One region of the Nostoc sp. ChiVER01 genome, then DNA from elsewhere that is predicted to be linked to it. Evidence: predicted binding sites of a transcription regulator. Region 1 holds the regulator's gene; each other region holds the start of a gene.
What was found. The regulator HrcA, encoded in region 1, represses chaperone genes, less so after heat shock. The targets are predictions, from matches to a motif close to TTAGCACTCNNGANTCNNGAGTGCTAA.
Positions count from the first base shown of each region.

Region 1 (5,474 bases):
TTTGTAGAACGCTGCCTTGAGTTTGCTTAAAAATAGTGGTAAATCTATACGTGATTTTTGTTTCAGTTGAGGATTTAGACCCCTAACTGAAACTGTTTTGAAATTACGAATTAAAAATTGCTTTAATTTGCAGCTGGCTGCTGACTCGGTATTGCTTCTACACCAACTTCTGGTAGAGGTGGACGCACACACAAATAAATCAATGGCCCGAATAGCGGTATCAACGCTATTAACCAGAACATTTGTGGATTTTTCCAACCACGACGCGCCATATCATTCCCTAGCAAAGCTGGAAATAATAGGCAAAGTAGACAGAAATCTAAACTCATCACATTAATGAAGCGGTTAGTTTGCCACTGTTGCACAAAATTACTCCAATCTCCTCCTGTTAAACCATAAATAACAAGAAGAACCGTGGCTATCGTCAAGACAACCCCAGTCACACGAGAATCTAGCAGCTTCAGCAAGGTATTCTTTTTACCAACAAACTTATTATTTGGTTCTCTAAAGGCTAAATAAGGTAATAAGGCAAATGCCCCGACTCCAAAAGAGGCAGTAGCAAATGGCCAAGCAGATATTTTTTGTCCTCTACCATCAATAAATACTACTGCGCTGTAGATCATAGGCCAGATGCCCATGAGGTTGAATAGTACTATGACTAATGGGTTAATGCCTTGCCACTGGCCAGTAGAAAGATTTTTAATTAACTCGAATGTACCAGGTTGCTCAGGAGGAGCGAGGAAAAAAGCATAGGTAGTGAATCCCAACCACAGCAGGCCAAAGGCAATTTTTCTAACCATGAAAGAGTTAAAAGGTATTAATTATTGATTTTGCCACTATAAATTCGGCTGATCTACCTGCTATGGTATTGTTCTTTTGTCTAAACCCGTGGCAGGTTGTCTCTATTAGGGATTGAAATAGCTGAAAGCTTCTGAGAGGTAATCAGCAGCAGATGCTACTACTGCGATCGCACTTTCATAATCTAGACGCGTTGGGCCTAAAACTCCCACACTTCCGACTGGTATTGAACCTCGGCGATAGGTAGAAGAAATCAAGGTGCAGGTGCGTATCGGTTCTAGAAGATTTTCTGCACCGATGCGAACCGTTACCTTTGACTTAGCCACATCCTCAAGCTCTGGTTCCTCAAATATTAATCGCCATAGTTGATCTTGTTCTTCTTCCAGCAGATGGATAATTGTTTGTACCTGCTGTAACTGGGAAAATTCTGGCTGGCGCAAAACTTCTGACACACCCCGAACCATAATTTGGGTTGCAGTCGGCGCATGAGTGCGACGAGTCAATTCCGCAACTGAATTTTTCAAAAATTCCCCATAGCGTTGGAATTCCTGATCTAGTTCGCTCCAGTTGAGGTTGGCTAATTCCAACAGACTTCGGCCTCGCAGGTGGGTATTCAAAAAGTTAGAAACAATTTGTAACTCGCGATCAATTACCTCTGAATCTCGTTGTGTTTCTTCTGATATTGGTGGCAAATCCATCAACTTGGAATGTGTCTCATAATTATCAGTAACTACAATTAACATGATCCGCCCTGCTTCAATTTGCACTAATTGCAGATGTCGCAATAATGCTGTTGTAGTTTGCGGCATAGTAATCAAGCTAATGCAACCACTTAAGGTGGCTAAAATTTGTGCGGCTCCTTGCAGTAGGGTTTCTAAACTCCACTCTTCCCACTGGAGGCGCTTTTGTAATGCTACCTCTACTTCTCGTCCTAAACTTTCTGACGGTGTAATTAGCTGGTCAACATAAATGCGATAACCTGAATCTGAAGGTACACGTCCAGCAGAGGCGTGTGGTTGGTAGAGTAACCCGGATTTTTCTAAAACGCCCATCACATTGCGAATTGTGGCTGAACTTACACCCAGGTTGTACTCCTCGACCAAAGCTTTTGAACCAACAGGCTCTGCTGTAGCAATGTAATGACGTACCGTTGCCCAAAGTATATGCTGTTGTCGATTTGTTAACTGGACTTCCATAGGGTATGTTTTGCTAGAGGCAAATTTTAATCGAAAAATTTTTTGGTTTGATTGAAAAAAAAGAATATTAATAATTTATTAAGATAACAAATTATACAATTATATTGCGATTGTTAATCTTAAGGTTCATGTACACCATTCTTTTAATGGATCTTTGTAGCAAAAGCTGAGAGTTTGAATTTACAACATCCTTTTCTGGCTTATTTTTGCATAATTCTACACTTAGAAAAGTATTATTGTATACGTATTTTTGCGGCGATCGCAGCTAAAATTGGGGTCGAAATGTTTCGTAAATATTTAGCCAGTAGAGAAAGTTATAAGCTTTCCTGGCAAGCCCCTAAGTTTATTTACTGCTATTTTTAGCATAGCAAAAGCTAGATGGAAGTTATTTATTCTTCCATCTAAGTAATGCACCTAGACATAAGCTAATACTGGGGAATTGAATGGTCTACTAAAAGGGAATAAGCATCAATACCACCCGATATATTTTGCACATTTGTAAAACCTTGAGCAATTAACCACTGGCACATCTGAGCAGAGCGGATACCGTGGTGGCATAGTACAAGGGTTTCAGCTTGAGGATTGAAGAGGGTAGGGACTTGATCTCCCCATTCGGGAAATTGACTTAAGGGTAGGTTGACAAAGCCCTCAATGCTAGCAATTTCTAATTCTTGTGGTTCGCGTACATCTACTAGCTGAATACTTGTATCACCAGAAGAAAGACGTTGTGCCAGTTCTTGTACACTAATCTGGTTCATGGGTTGACTAAAAGAATTCCCTATAAATAGTCGTAATCCTATTTATGGTGACAGAAAATCTCTGCCTTTGCATGAGTATCCATTCTCAAGAAGGCTGATAGATTCTGGTAGGCTTTCTGCTTAAATGGCTGTAAACCGTCTTTTTAAAGGTTTAATGTGAATAGGCAACGTTCATTTATTGGTTTTATCGTAGCTGGTGCGATCGCACTGCTAGTAATTGCGATCGCTGGCTTTTACTGGTTTTCCGCCAAAAATCCGGCTAACCTCACTGCTTCTACCTCTGGGCCTAATGCAGCCATCTTTGTGTCGAAACTTTCCCCAGCAATGGTTTCATTACTGGTGAATCCTGACCGTTTGCAGGCATTAGAGGGTGAAGGAGAACTATCTAAACTCAAAACCAGTTTATTCGCCAAGAGTGGCATAGATTACAAAGAAGACGTTCAACCCTGGTTAGGGGATGAAATTACCCTAGCTGTCACCACCTTAGATATTGATCGCGATCGAGAAAACGGACAGCAGCCAGGGTATTTGCTGGCACTAGCAACCAAGCAACCACAGAAAAGCCGCGAGTTTGTCGAATTGTTGTTTTCCAAACGGGCGTTAGGTGGGGCAAACTTAGCTGTTGAACAATACAAAGGTGTAAAGCTGATTTCTGACAATTCTCAACCAGAGCAGGACTTGCTTGCAGGTGCTGTTGTTGGTGAAGGCTTTGTGTTGTTTGCCAACGATCCGAAAGTGTTGCGAGATGCCATTAATAATGTCCAAGCGCCCGATCTGAATTTGACTAGCTCCCCCGAATACCAAAAAGCAACAAAACAATTTTCTAAAGGGGGTTTAGCTGTAGCTTTCTTGAATCTTCCCATCGTGGCAAAATGGCAAGGTTTAGAATTTCCAGAACAAACATATAACAGCGAAATTATTTCCTTGGCGTTAAATCCCAAAGGTTTGCTTGCAGAAACCAGCTTTTTAACTTCATCAGAAATTGTTTCCCCATCTTCACCACTATCTAAACCTGTGGGAGCATTGCAATATGTTCCAGCGTCGGCAGGTTTGGCAATTTCTGGCTCAAATTTAAGTAATTTGGGTAACAGTGATTTAGCCAAACTCTGGAGACAAGCAACAGCTACTATATATGGTTCTGAGGAAGATATGGTTTCTCGGTTCGCAAAACCTTTGGCGGATGTTCAAAAACGCTGGGGTATAAACTTACCAGAAGATATTTTTAGCTGGGTACAAGGAGAATATGCCATAGCATTGTTACCTGGGAAAGAGCAAACAATCCCTCATTGGATTTTTGCTGTGGAAAAATCCGAGAGTGTGGATAAAGGTGTTGCTCGATTAGATGCGATCGCTTCATCCAATGGACTCAGTATTAATCTCTTAACTCTGTCCAAGCAAAAAATCTCTGCTTGGACAGAGTTAACTACAGCTACAAAAAAAAGTGATGTTAAAGAGGGAACATCCTTCAGTATTGAAACAAAAGTGCGAGGATTGCATACAACTTTAGGAAATTACGAAATTTTCACCTCTGATCTAGAAACGATGGATGAAATTCTCACAACTAAGGATAATTCTTTAATTGACAATCCCAATTTCAAAGATAGTATTGCTGCGATTCCATTACCAAATCAAGGCTATATATATCTTGACTGGACAAAGAGCCAGAATTTGTTAGAGCGTCAAGTACCGATTCTTAAACTAGTAGAAGTTTTAGGGAAACCGTTTTTTGATAATCTGCGATCGCTCACAGTTAGCAGTTATGGAACTGACACAGGAGCGCTCAAAGGTGGCGTTTTCTTCCAACTCAATAACTCATGAGATTTTCATAAAAGTTTAAAGTGCAGAAGGTCAGATAATTTTTAACCTTCTGCATTTTCTTATCCCATGATATTTACGGAGATTTTATGTACTATTTATTATTTGTATTTTATAAATATCCCAATTTAAAAGGTAGTATTGGTGAGATTCCGTTACAAAATCAATACTGTATATATCTTAACTAGACAAAAAGCCAGAATTTGTTAGAACGTCAAGTACCGATTCTCAAACTAGTGGAAGTTTTAGGGAAACCGTTTTTTGATAATCTATGCTCGTTTATATGAAGAAACAGCCTAGCAATTAGCTGTCTGCTTGAAAAACACTCAATTGTGGCACATTTTAATGTGGCACAACCAACTGAAATTTCCCTGTAATTTTTTCATTAGAATATGTATATATCATTACTAATTTAAGAGCCTGTTGGAGGGCTACTATGAAATACTGTCGCCCCCGACTTAACTTTAGCGGCGGCTGGTTGTTGGCTATAATTTCCGCCATCACAGCTACGCCTGTAATAGCAGAGACAGCAAATTTTGGTACTTTTACCCTGTCAACAAATTCTAATCCAGCACCAGAAACAGTGCAGGGGTTTACAGGTGGTTCTTACTCATTGTCTGCCATAAGTAACCGCGATCGCGATCAAAAACCATGTATTGGTTTTGCTGATCCTAATCCAGATCATATTATGGTTTTGGAAAAAGACTTTCCCCAGATGACAATACAAGTCGATAGCAGTGGCAATGACACCACTTTATTGATTAAAGGGCCAGACCAGACTACAATTCGGTGCGGCGATGACACTGGTAAAAGTAAAGATGCTAGCGTTAGCGATCGCAACTGGAAAAGAGGCACGTATCGGATTTGGGTGGGTACATTTAATCCTGGAGCCAAGCGCGATTACACC
Region 1 covers NZ_JAVRBS010000023.1:1,069-6,542, forward strand. The annotation lists gene RMY00_RS25415 (DUF2834 domain-containing protein) at 123-800, opposite strand; gene hrcA (heat-inducible transcriptional repressor HrcA) at 906-1,994, opposite strand; gene RMY00_RS25425 (rhodanese-like domain-containing protein) at 2,420-2,752, opposite strand; gene RMY00_RS25430 (DUF3352 domain-containing protein) at 2,909-4,570, shown strand; gene RMY00_RS25435 (hypothetical protein) at 5,004-5,474, shown strand, end outside.

Region 2 (5,474 bases), on a different contig from region 1:
TATCAAAGGAGTCATTATGATTAGCCGTTTGATTGACCTTCTGCCTAGATGCACAGGTCAAAATATCTTACGGTCGCTCAGATCAGCCACTCGTAGATCGGCTTACAGGTTTGCAGTTCGATTTTGCATCGGACTTGTCTTGGTTTTGGTCTTGCCTCTAGTATTTGACGGTCATGCTGTTGCTACTTCTGAATCTGGTAATCAGTTCCAACTATCCAAAAGATCCACAATCCAGTTACTGGAAACTGTGGGACTGTTTATGGGGGGGATAATTTTCTGTGTAATTTTGGATCGCTGGTTTTCTCAGCGTTCTGCTCAATCTAGCAACACGCCTTTAGCAGAGCAAGCGCGGCGGCTAAAGCAACTCAAAATTGGATATCCAGAGGGGATGACAAATCTGGAAGTTCTCCGGACTCAAGGCTTGCTAGAAACACGTTTGCGACCTTATGGGCTGATTGTCACCTGGACAAGCTTTTTATCAGCCTCTTCTCTGATAGAAGCACTTAGCAACGGGACAATTGACTTCTGCGGCGGTGGTGGCACAGCCAGCATCTTCTCTCAAGCGGCGGATCATGTATTTATGCGGGTGGCGAAAGAAAAATATACCGCTCCCAAAGGTCAAGCGATTCTGGTGCCAGAAGATTCGCCGATTCAGACACTAGCAGACCTGAAGGGCAAAAAGATCGCTTTTGACAAAGGCTCAAGCGCACATTATATACTTGTGCGATCGCTGGCAAAAGTCGGTCTAGATTTTAGTGACATCGAGCCAGTTTATCTGACACAACCGGAGGCGCTGCCCCAATTTTGCCGAGGTGAAATCGATGCTTGGGTGATTTGGGTTCCCTACACAGCGACTCAAGCCCGAAGCGCTTACCCAGGGCGATCAATTACAGACCTAGAGAGTATATTTGGTGACAAAACCTCCGTGGAAGTTCCCACTTATTACTACGCGATTCCAGAACTGGTACGCGACTATCCCGACTTGCTTAAGGTGATTTTAGAAGAGGTAAACGAAGCTGGAACTTGGGCTAAGAAACAGGAATTAGAAGCCGTTCAACGATTGGCTAAACACCATGAAATTGATCCATCCATCGTAGAAATTTTACAGAAACATAGCGGCGAACGCGCCATCATTCCGATTGATGACCAATCTCTCGATGCTCTACAGCATCAGGCAAATATATTTAGAGATTTAAATCTGATTCCTGAGCGGGTGAATGTGAAAGATGGAACCTATAGTTTGCAGACCAAGCAAAACTGGACTTATTAGGGATTTCTAGAAAATAAATTATGTCATGAGTAATAATGATAATCAATTGTTAAATAAATTGCTCAATGAAGGTGGTCTGATTATTAAATTGGAACACAAAATTAAAAATAAAGGTAATGCTGTTTATTAAATTTAGTTACGTAACAGCTTACAAATATTTAAGGGACTTTGGCACTCCCCAAATTTTAATTGTTCTATCAATGCTATGACTAGCAATGAAGTTATGATCGCTACTCATGGCAACATAACCAATTGGCGTTGTATGCCCCTGCAATGTACATAATTTTCTAGACAGCCAAGCAATGGGGAGCGGTTTGAACAATTATTCACATTCATTACATCTAGATTAATGGTTTGTCTTGGCAAATACTTTCTTGCTTGCCTGCGTGGGATAAGTGACGCTAGTGTTAAAAGAATTGTGCAAAGTAAAACCTTTATCCCAGAAGTCGAATAGGAAGCTAGAATGGCAATTCCAAATAAACAAGTAAAGTCTAATACTGATATTTTAGATAATAGACGCACCCAAACTCGTATTCAAGTTCGGATTCCTAAAGACTTACATGAGGAACCAGTCATTTCACGGCTGGTTTCTCACTATGGAGTTATAGTCATTATTGCTGATGCTCAGGTAAGCGCAAATGTGCCGCAATATAGCTGCTTCGATCTGGAACTGCGAGGTACTGTTTCTCACATTGAAAGCGCCCTAACTTACTTGGATGAACTAGATTTAGAAGTTTTGCACCAATCCAGCCCTGAAGAAGATGGGTGGTAAATCTTAGTTAGGAGTTAGGAGTTAGAAGTTAAAAAATTCATAATTCGTAACTCCTAACTTTTAACTCTTAACTTTGTTTAGGCCATTTGATTTTCAATCGCCCACCGCGCTAGTTCAGTACGGTTATGGAGATTGGTTTTGCCCAACATATTGGACACATGGCTTTCAACCGTGCGCTGACTAACATTTAGTTCTTCAGCAATTTCCCGGTTAGCTAAACCCCTAGCGACGAACTGGACTACTTTCAGTTCAGTTGGGGTTAATTGCACATCGAAGGGAACCTGGATGCGGGAACCGTTTTCGCCTCCTTTAGCTTGGTGTTCTTTCCAACGGATAGTTTGTTTCAGCGAGGATTCAACTTGCGCTACAAGTTCTTCTGGTTCAAAGGGTTTGACCATATAAACATCAGCACCTTTATTTAGACCCTTAACTCGGTCTGCACTTTGTCCCTTAGCTGAAAGGAAAAGAACCGGAATCCAACTGGTGCGTTCGTTTTGCCGGACTTGTTCTACAAAAGTATATCCGTCCATTTCCGGCATCATCACGTCGCAGATAATCATGTCTGGAACATCTTGCTCTAAAATTTCCAGAGCTTCACGTCCATTTTCGGCGGTGATGACTTCGTATCCCCGGAATTCTAAGTAATCCTTCACCAGCAAGATGAGGTTAGGGTCATCATCAATCAATAGAAGTCGTTTGTGATCTTTCATGCTGGGTTCTTTCATAGCAGTGGCACTTGTCGCGCTTCGGTCCATCAAAGTCTTGAATATTTATCCTCTATCGTGGGTTATTTCGAGATGTTGTCCTTTTTCCTACTTAAGTTGCCTTTGCTGTCTCGAAACCTCAAAAATGCCGAGCACTTTCAAGAGACTAGTAGCTCGATAGCAAAAGTCCAGCAAGGATACGTATAGCAGTAGTATCTATAATGCGCTATTATATATCGCATTGAAAGTGGCAGGCGAAAAAACACTGATTAAATAATAATCCTTCTGACTCACAAGTAAGTATTGGCTTAAAGATGACCCTACCTCAAAACCATCGCGCACTTTCTTAAAGCTTACTGCTGTACCATATCCTTTGATTGTTAAGCCTCTATGAGGTGTTTACAAGAAACTAGGGAAGTTTCTGGCAAAGGATGGGTTAAAAATGCATACTCTTCTACCACCTTATTGCCTATTAAGTGTTCTTGGATAATCCGCTCAATAACTTCCAGGCTTGCTTGGCGATATCAGACACCATCAGTGTAAACCACCATTATGAGTCCAGAACAAAAAACGCGCAAGCAGTTGGGTTTTAGTTCTATAGACGCAAATAGTATGACTCTGTTGCGGCTCATCAAATTTTAACTCTTTAAAGTCGCTTTTTTAAGTATTCCCATGATTCCAGACTAGCTCGTTTTGAACAGCAGCTAACAATTGTCTGGTCAGCGCTAATTCCTAACTCTCCGCTCCCTACTCTCTTCGTAACTTACAGAACAAAACCCGAAAGGTAGAAACAATTAGGCATTTATACTTAAGTACATCTCTGAGCCTTTAGTTCGGGAACCCGTACTCAAAGAATTCTTGCCATTGGACGCTACTTTTCGGTAGATTAGCACTCAGGAGTTGAGAGTGCTAATCTCTAACTAAAGGAAAGAAATAATATGGCAGCTTTATCTCTAAGCGTTTCTACAGTTAAACCTTTAGGCGATCGCGTTTTCGTAAAAGTGAACGCCTCTGAGGAAAAGACCGCAGGTGGTTTGTATTTGCCCGATACCGCCAAGGAAAAGCCCCAAGTAGGGGAAGTAGTGGCTCTTGGCCCTGGCAAGCGTAATGACGACGGAAACCGTCAGGAATTGGAAATCAAGGTCGGCGATAAGGTGCTGTACTCGAAGTACGCCGGCACTGACATCAAACTCGGTACCGAAGAATATGTACTGCTTTCTGAAAAAGATATTTTAGCAGTCGTTATCTAATAGGGAGTAGGGAATGGGGAAGAGGAAAGAGTTTTCCTGATGCCCAATGCCCAATACCCAATGCCTAATTCAACAAAAAAATTGACTTACTCCTGGAATTTAGACACCTATGGCAAAGCGCATTATCTACAACGAAAACGCCCGTCGCGCCTTGGAACGAGGCATTGACATACTGGCTGAGGCTGTAGCTGTTACCCTTGGCCCCAAAGGTCGTAACGTAGTCCTAGAAAAGAAATTTGGCGCACCGCAAATTGTTAATGACGGTGTAACGATCGCCAAAGAAATCGAATTAGAAGACCATATTGAAAACACTGGTGTAGCTCTGATTCGTCAAGCTGCTTCTAAGACCAATGATGCTGCGGGTGATGGTACCACCACTGCTACCGTTTTAGCTCATGCGATCGTCAAAGAAGGATTGCGGAACGTTGCAGCTGGTGCTAATGCAATTTCACTGAAGCGCGGTATTGACAAAGCTGCCAGCTTCTTGGTAGAAAAAATTGCTCAACACGCCCGTCCAGTGGAAGATTCCAAAGCCATTGCCCAAGTTGGTGCCATCTCGGCTGGTAATGACGAAGAAGTTGGTCAAATGATTGCCCAAGCAATGGACAAGGTGGGCAAGGAAGGCGTAATTTCCCTAGAAGAAGGGAAATCTATGTTCACCGAGTTGGAAATCACTGAAGGGATGCGCTTTGATAAAGGCTACATCTCTCCCTATTTCGCTACCGATGCTGAACGGATGGAAGCGGTTTTTGATGAACCTTTCCTACTGTTGACTGATAAGAAAATCGCTTTGGTACAAGACCTTGTACCAGTATTAGAGCAAGTAGCTCGTGCTGGTCGTCCTTTGGTGATTATCGCCGAAGATATTGAAAAAGAAGCTTTGGCAACCTTGGTAGTAAACCGTTTGCGCGGTGTACTCAACGTGGCTGCTGTTAAGGCTCCTGGCTTTGGCGATCGCCGCAAAGCTATGCTAGAAGATATCGCCGTTTTAACCGATGGTCAACTAATCACTGAAGATGCTGGTTTGAAGCTAGATAACACCAAGCTGGATAGCCTGGGTAAAGCTCGCCGGATCACCATTACTAAGGACAACACCACAATTGTTGCCGAAGGTAACGAAGCTGCTGTTAAAGCTCGTGTCGAACAGATTCGTCGTCAAATCGATGAAACCGAATCTTCTTACGACAAAGAAAAACTGCAAGAGCGTCTTGCTAAACTCTCCGGTGGTGTTGCTGTGGTGAAAGTGGGTGCAGCGACCGAAACCGAAATGAAAGACAAGAAGTTGCGCCTAGAAGACGCTATCAACGCCACCAAAGCTGCTGTAGAAGAAGGTATCGTTCCTGGTGGTGGTACAACTCTGGCTCACCTGGCTCCCGACTTGGAAGACTGGGCAAAGAGCAACCTTAAGGATGAAGAGTTGATTGGTGCTTTGATCGTGGTTCGCGCCTTACCCGCACCTCTGAAGCGGATTGCTGAAA
Region 2 covers NZ_JAVRBS010000004.1:314,194-319,667, reverse strand. The annotation lists gene RMY00_RS08205 (aliphatic sulfonate ABC transporter substrate-binding protein) at 152-1,270, shown strand; gene RMY00_RS36110 (hypothetical protein) at 1,419-1,544, opposite strand; gene RMY00_RS08200 (NIL domain-containing protein) at 1,734-2,042, shown strand; gene RMY00_RS08195 (response regulator transcription factor) at 2,120-2,797, opposite strand; gene groES (co-chaperone GroES) at 3,685-3,996, shown strand; gene groL (chaperonin GroEL) at 4,106-5,474, shown strand, end outside.
Region 2: the regulator HrcA is predicted to act here: its motif matches at 3,633-3,659, upstream of groES (co-chaperone GroES).

Region 3 (5,474 bases), on a different contig from region 1:
TAATTTGATCATCGATAGATTCAACCATCCGGTTAAAAATGTATGAAACACCGATAATATAAATCGTTAAAACTACTAAATTTTGGTCGCTACTCCTCATAAGTTAAAATATTAACTCCTGATGCTAATGAATGTATATTTGACTCATTATCCATCTACAATTTTTAATTACGTTTAATTGTTACAGAATTTTGCAGCCAGCCTCGTCGCCAAAAGAACAACAGCAATCCAAGTGCGATCGCTAACATCACTGCCCAGCAAAGTGGATAGCCCCAATACCAGTTCAACTCAGGCATATTATATGGAGATTTTTCAGTATTGAAATTCATACCATATATTCCGGCAATAAAAGTCAGTGGAATAAAAATTGTTGAAACTATCGTTAGTACCTTCATGATTTCATTCATTTTATTACTCACTGCCGAAAGGTACACATCCATTAAACCAGATGCTAGTTCTCGATAAGTTTCTACCATATCCATCACTTGCACTGTATGGTCATAACAATCTCGCAGGTAAATTCGTACTTCTTCACTAATTAAATCGGGATCATCACGAATTAAAGAATTAATTGCATCTCGCTGGGGCCAGATAGCACGACGTAATTGCAGTAATTCTCGCCTAATTTGATAAATATTTTGTAGTGTTTGCGGAGTAGGTTTAATTATTACTTCTTCTTCTAACTCTTCAATTCGCTCCCCATAAAGCTCCAGCACTGGGAAAAAGCCATCAATAATTGCATCTAACACGGCATAAGCTAAATAATCGGCTCCCTGTTTGCGAATGATCCCTTTGTTTTTTTCAATTCGCGATCGCACCGCTTCAAAGCAATCATGTTCTGGTTCTTCTTGTACTGTCAGCAAATAGTTTTTTCCTAATATCAAACTTACTTGCTCGCTGTGAAAACCACATATTCTTTCCTTTGGTACTACCATGCGGGCAATGAATAGCAATTGGTCTTCATAATCCTCTGTTTTGGGGCGTTCCGGTACATTAACTATATCTTCTAAAACTAGAGGATGTAACTTAAAAACGTTACCTAATCGTTGTAATATGTCTTGACTACCTAAACCTTGTACGTCTACCCAAGAAATCGACTCTCTCTGCAAATATGGAATACATTCTTCTGGAGTTGCTATTTGTTCACGGATAAAATTGGTTTGGTTATAGTCAATCAAAAAAATTATCGGTGGTGGAGCATCTGCATCAATAAAAATGGTTCCGGGTATAGTCCCAGGTTTATGATGGAACTCATCTTCATATACCTTGGTGATTATTTTAGGAAGGCGACTCAGTTTTCGTGCCATGCAATATTACCTAATAGCTATTATTCATTTGTCATTAGTCATTAGTAAAAATAATTGACTAGTGGCTAATAATCGGTTAAATGTAATTTAACAAAAACTAATATAAATACGGCAATTTTTAGATTAAGTAATTATTTAGGTTGCTAACTTGGTCATCAGCATTTTATTGGTAGTTAGTTGTATTTAGAACTAACCACTGAAAAGTTTCATAATTACAGCTATTTTTAGTTGTAGGGGCATAGCATTGCTCATTGGTGTTAACTTAACGTAAAAGTCATGTCCCGCAAGGAACTGAAGTTTCTTACTAATAGTAAAAGTAATCTTTTGATTACTAAATATCCCCAAGAATCTTTAGTCTACTTCAGTAGACTTTAGCTATTAGCCTTGAACTTTAGTTCCAGGCGGATGAGGTAGCCAACAGTTAAGCTAATAAATAGCTTAAGTTGACACTAATGAGCATTGCTGTGCCCCTTCGATAAGTGTGGTTTTAATAGATGAAAACTGCTGTAAATTTATTTAGGTTCAGTGAGTTACCAGCAATACAGATAACATATTGCTTCTGAATCAGCAATGGTAAGTATAAAAAAACAGTTTGCCTTGGTAAGACAAACTGCTGAAAAAATATTTATCTGAGTCAAAACAGGCAAGGGATCAGAGGGAAAAGCTGAGACGGAGCTTGTACTTTGCCCCAGTTCAAGCGAACGAAAAAGGACGGGGCTTCATACCGTGTTTCGCTGCACTCCACGCAGTTTTTGGAAGGGCTTGCTCCCCTTGCTCCGTGCTCCCTTCCCCCCTGCCTCTTCGGTGAGCAGAAGTTAGAACATGCCCATGCCACCCATACCGCCCATGCCACCCATGCCGCCCATACCGCCCATACCGCCCATATCAGGGGCCGGAGCAGCAGATTTCTTCTCAGGCTTTTCAACAACGATCGCTTCGGTAGTTAAGACCAAACCAGCAATAGAACCAGCGTTTTGCAAAGCTGAACGCACGACTTTGGCAGGGTCGATAATACCAGCAGCAATCAAGTCTTCAAATTCACCAGTAGCGGCGTTGTAGCCAGTGTTGATGTCGCTCTCCCGGACTTTCGAGACGATTACAGAACCTTCAGCACCAGCGTTGTCTGCTATTTGGCGCAAGGGGGCTTCTAGCGCTCGTTCGACAATATCAGCCCCAATTCTTTCTTCGTCATTTTCTAGAGTGTTTTTAATCGCTTCTACCGCCTTAGCTAAGTGAATTAGGGTTGTCCCACCACCAGGAACAATACCTTCTTCTACAGCAGCCTTAGTAGCGTTGAGCGCGTCTTCAATTCGCAGTTTACGGTCTTTAAGTTCGGTTTCGGTTGCCGCACCTACTTTAATCACTGCCACGCCGCCAGCGAGCTTGGCGATGCGTTCTTGCAGTTTTTCTTGATCGTATTCAGAATCAGTTTCTTCCAACTGTCTGCGAATTTGACCAATCCGCTTTTGTACTTCTGGCTTGGTGACGCTACCAGCAACAATTGTGGTGCTTTCTTTGTCAATGGTGATTTTGCGGGCAGTTCCCAACGCTTCTAGAGCAGCAGTATCCAAACTTAAGCCGATTTCTTCCGAAATCAACTGTCCATCGGTGAGAATAGCAATATCTTCTAACAAAGCTTTGCGGCGATCGCCAAACCCAGGTGCTTTGATTGCAGCTACAGTAAGCACACCCCGCGCTTTGTTCACTACTAAAGTTGCCAAAGCATCACCTTCGACATCTTCAGCAATAATCAGCAAAGGCTGACCAGAACGGGCGACTTTTTCCAAAATCGGCACTAAATCTTGGATACTGCTAATTTTTTTATCAGTAACCAAGATCCGGGCGTTTTCAAATTCCACGATTTGGCGCTCGTTGTTGGTGACAAAGTAGGGTGAAATGTAACCCCTGTCAATCTGCATCCCCTCAACTACTTCTAGTTCAGTTGTGAGAGATTTAGATTCTTCAACGGTAATTACACCATCTTTGGTGACTTTTTCCATTGCTTGGGCTAACATTTGGCCAACTTCTTCATCGTTACCAGCAGAGACAGTGGCAACTTGAGCGATCGCACTTCCTTCTACTGGCTTGGCTATCTTGGCAATTTCTTCTACAAGTGCCTCAATGGTTTTGTCGATCCCCCGTCTCAAGCTAACAGGGTTACTACCCGCCGCGACGTTCTTCAAACCTTCCCGAATCAAGGCTTGTGCTAAAACTGTTGCGGTGGTTGTACCATCCCCAGCGACATCTTTAGTTTTTGAGGCCACTTCCTGGATGAGTCTTGCACCAGTATTTTCCAAAGGATCTTCTAATTCAATTTCCTTGGCAACAGTGATACCATCGTTGACAATTTGAGGTGCGCCAAATTTTTTCTCTAAAAGGACATTGCGACCTTTGGGCCCCAAGGTGATTTTTACGGCATCGGCAAGGGCGTTAACACCCTTTTCTAGAGATCGCCGCGATTCCTCGTCAAATGCAATAATTTTCGCCATGTTTTATTTTTCTAGCGCTTCCATTAGACAATTTAGCACTCACAGCGCCAGAGTGCTAATCTTCCAAGCGGCTCAAGTTACAAATGGAAATAAAAAAATTGATTAATATACAGGTGATGCTCATATTACATACAGGCAGTAATGCTTGAATTGGGAGATGAATCTAGACAACTCCCTTAAGTCCCTCGGTATTGCCGACCCTAGCGGCACCGGCTGGTTGGCGGTAGTATTTACGTTTCTTTTGGCTTGCCTTGTAACGTGGCGTTTAATTCCGACAGTACGCAAATTCGCCTTGCGGGTAGGTTGGGCTGACCAACCCAACGCCCGGCGGCTCAACCGAGAACCTTTGCCCAATGCAGGAGGGCTGGCTATCTACGCGGGTGTGATTGCCGCACTGATATTAGCTAGCCTTTTACGACCTATCGAACTCCAAAATGTATTGGCTCAGGTACTGACTATTCTGTTGGGGGGTTCGATATTAGTCCTTGTAGGCTTTATCGACGATCAATTCGGCTTACCGCCCTCTGTTCGTTTGTGGGCGCAAATCCTTACGGCGCTATTACTGGTAGCCAATGGTATCAGTATTCATGTTATGTTTGGTACTCCCATAGACTCGCTCCTGTCTATGTCGTTAACAGTACTTTGGGTAGTAGGAATTACCAATGCCATCAACTTGATGGATGGTATGGATGGTTTAGCGGGAGGAATCAGCTTTATTACCGCCATGAGTTTGTTGGGTGTTGCAGCCCAGTTTAACAATCGTGCAGCAGCAATCTTGGTGTTAGCAGCCTTGGCAGGTGCTGCACTGGGCTTTTTACGTCACAATTTTCACCCTTCGCGGATCATTATGGGTGATGCCGGAGCATACTTTTTCGGCTATGTATTAGCAGCAACCAGTATTTTAGGTAGGCTACAACAAAACACAGTTTATGCGCTAATTCCCACGGTTTTATTTTTGTTATTGCCAGTACTAGACACCACTCAAGTATTTGTGCGACGGCTATTAGCAGGAAATAACCCTCTGAGTACTCCTGGCAAAGACCACTTGCACCACCGCTTACTTGCTTGGGGACTTTCTCAGCGCCATGCTGCGTTCACACTTTGGTCAATTACCTTAGTTTTTAACTTGCTGGCTATGAGAATACAAGGCATGAGTTTGGCTGTGATGCTGACTACCGCCAGTAGCATTATCATTCTTTTGGGCTTTACTATCTGGCAAAGGATACGTCAACAGCCTTAATTCTTTGTAGGGTAAGCATTGTAATGCTAGCCCTACTATAGGAATCGTATTTGATTTTTGAAATTATCTCCGTGGGTAGGGAGTGGGGAGTAGGGAGTAGGGAATAGGGAATTAGGCTTTTAATTTGTACCGAGCTTTTTCAGAAATCAAACATTAGTCCTATATGGTTTATTCAGTCCACCAAAAATTCAAACTTAAGTTAATAAAAATTTGCAATGGGCTTTGCCCCACTACGCTAACGCAATGACGCTCGTTCCTCTCTACGAGACGCTACGCGAACGCTGCGCTAACGCAATTTGTAATGACGCTCCTACGGACGCTCGTTCCGACGTTCGTTCCTCACTAACGCTGCGCTAACGTAATTAAGAAACTTAGATACAGCAAGATTTTATATCTATTTATTAGTTTGCCTTAAAAGGATTTTTTAAACTCATTTAA
Region 3 covers NZ_JAVRBS010000012.1:197,831-203,304, reverse strand. The annotation lists gene RMY00_RS17835 (hypothetical protein) at 1-100, opposite strand, end outside; gene corA (magnesium/cobalt transporter CorA) at 165-1,307, opposite strand; gene groL (chaperonin GroEL) at 2,123-3,796, opposite strand; gene RMY00_RS17820 (MraY family glycosyltransferase) at 3,954-5,036, shown strand.
Region 3: the regulator HrcA is predicted to act here: its motif matches at 3,829-3,855, upstream of groL (chaperonin GroEL).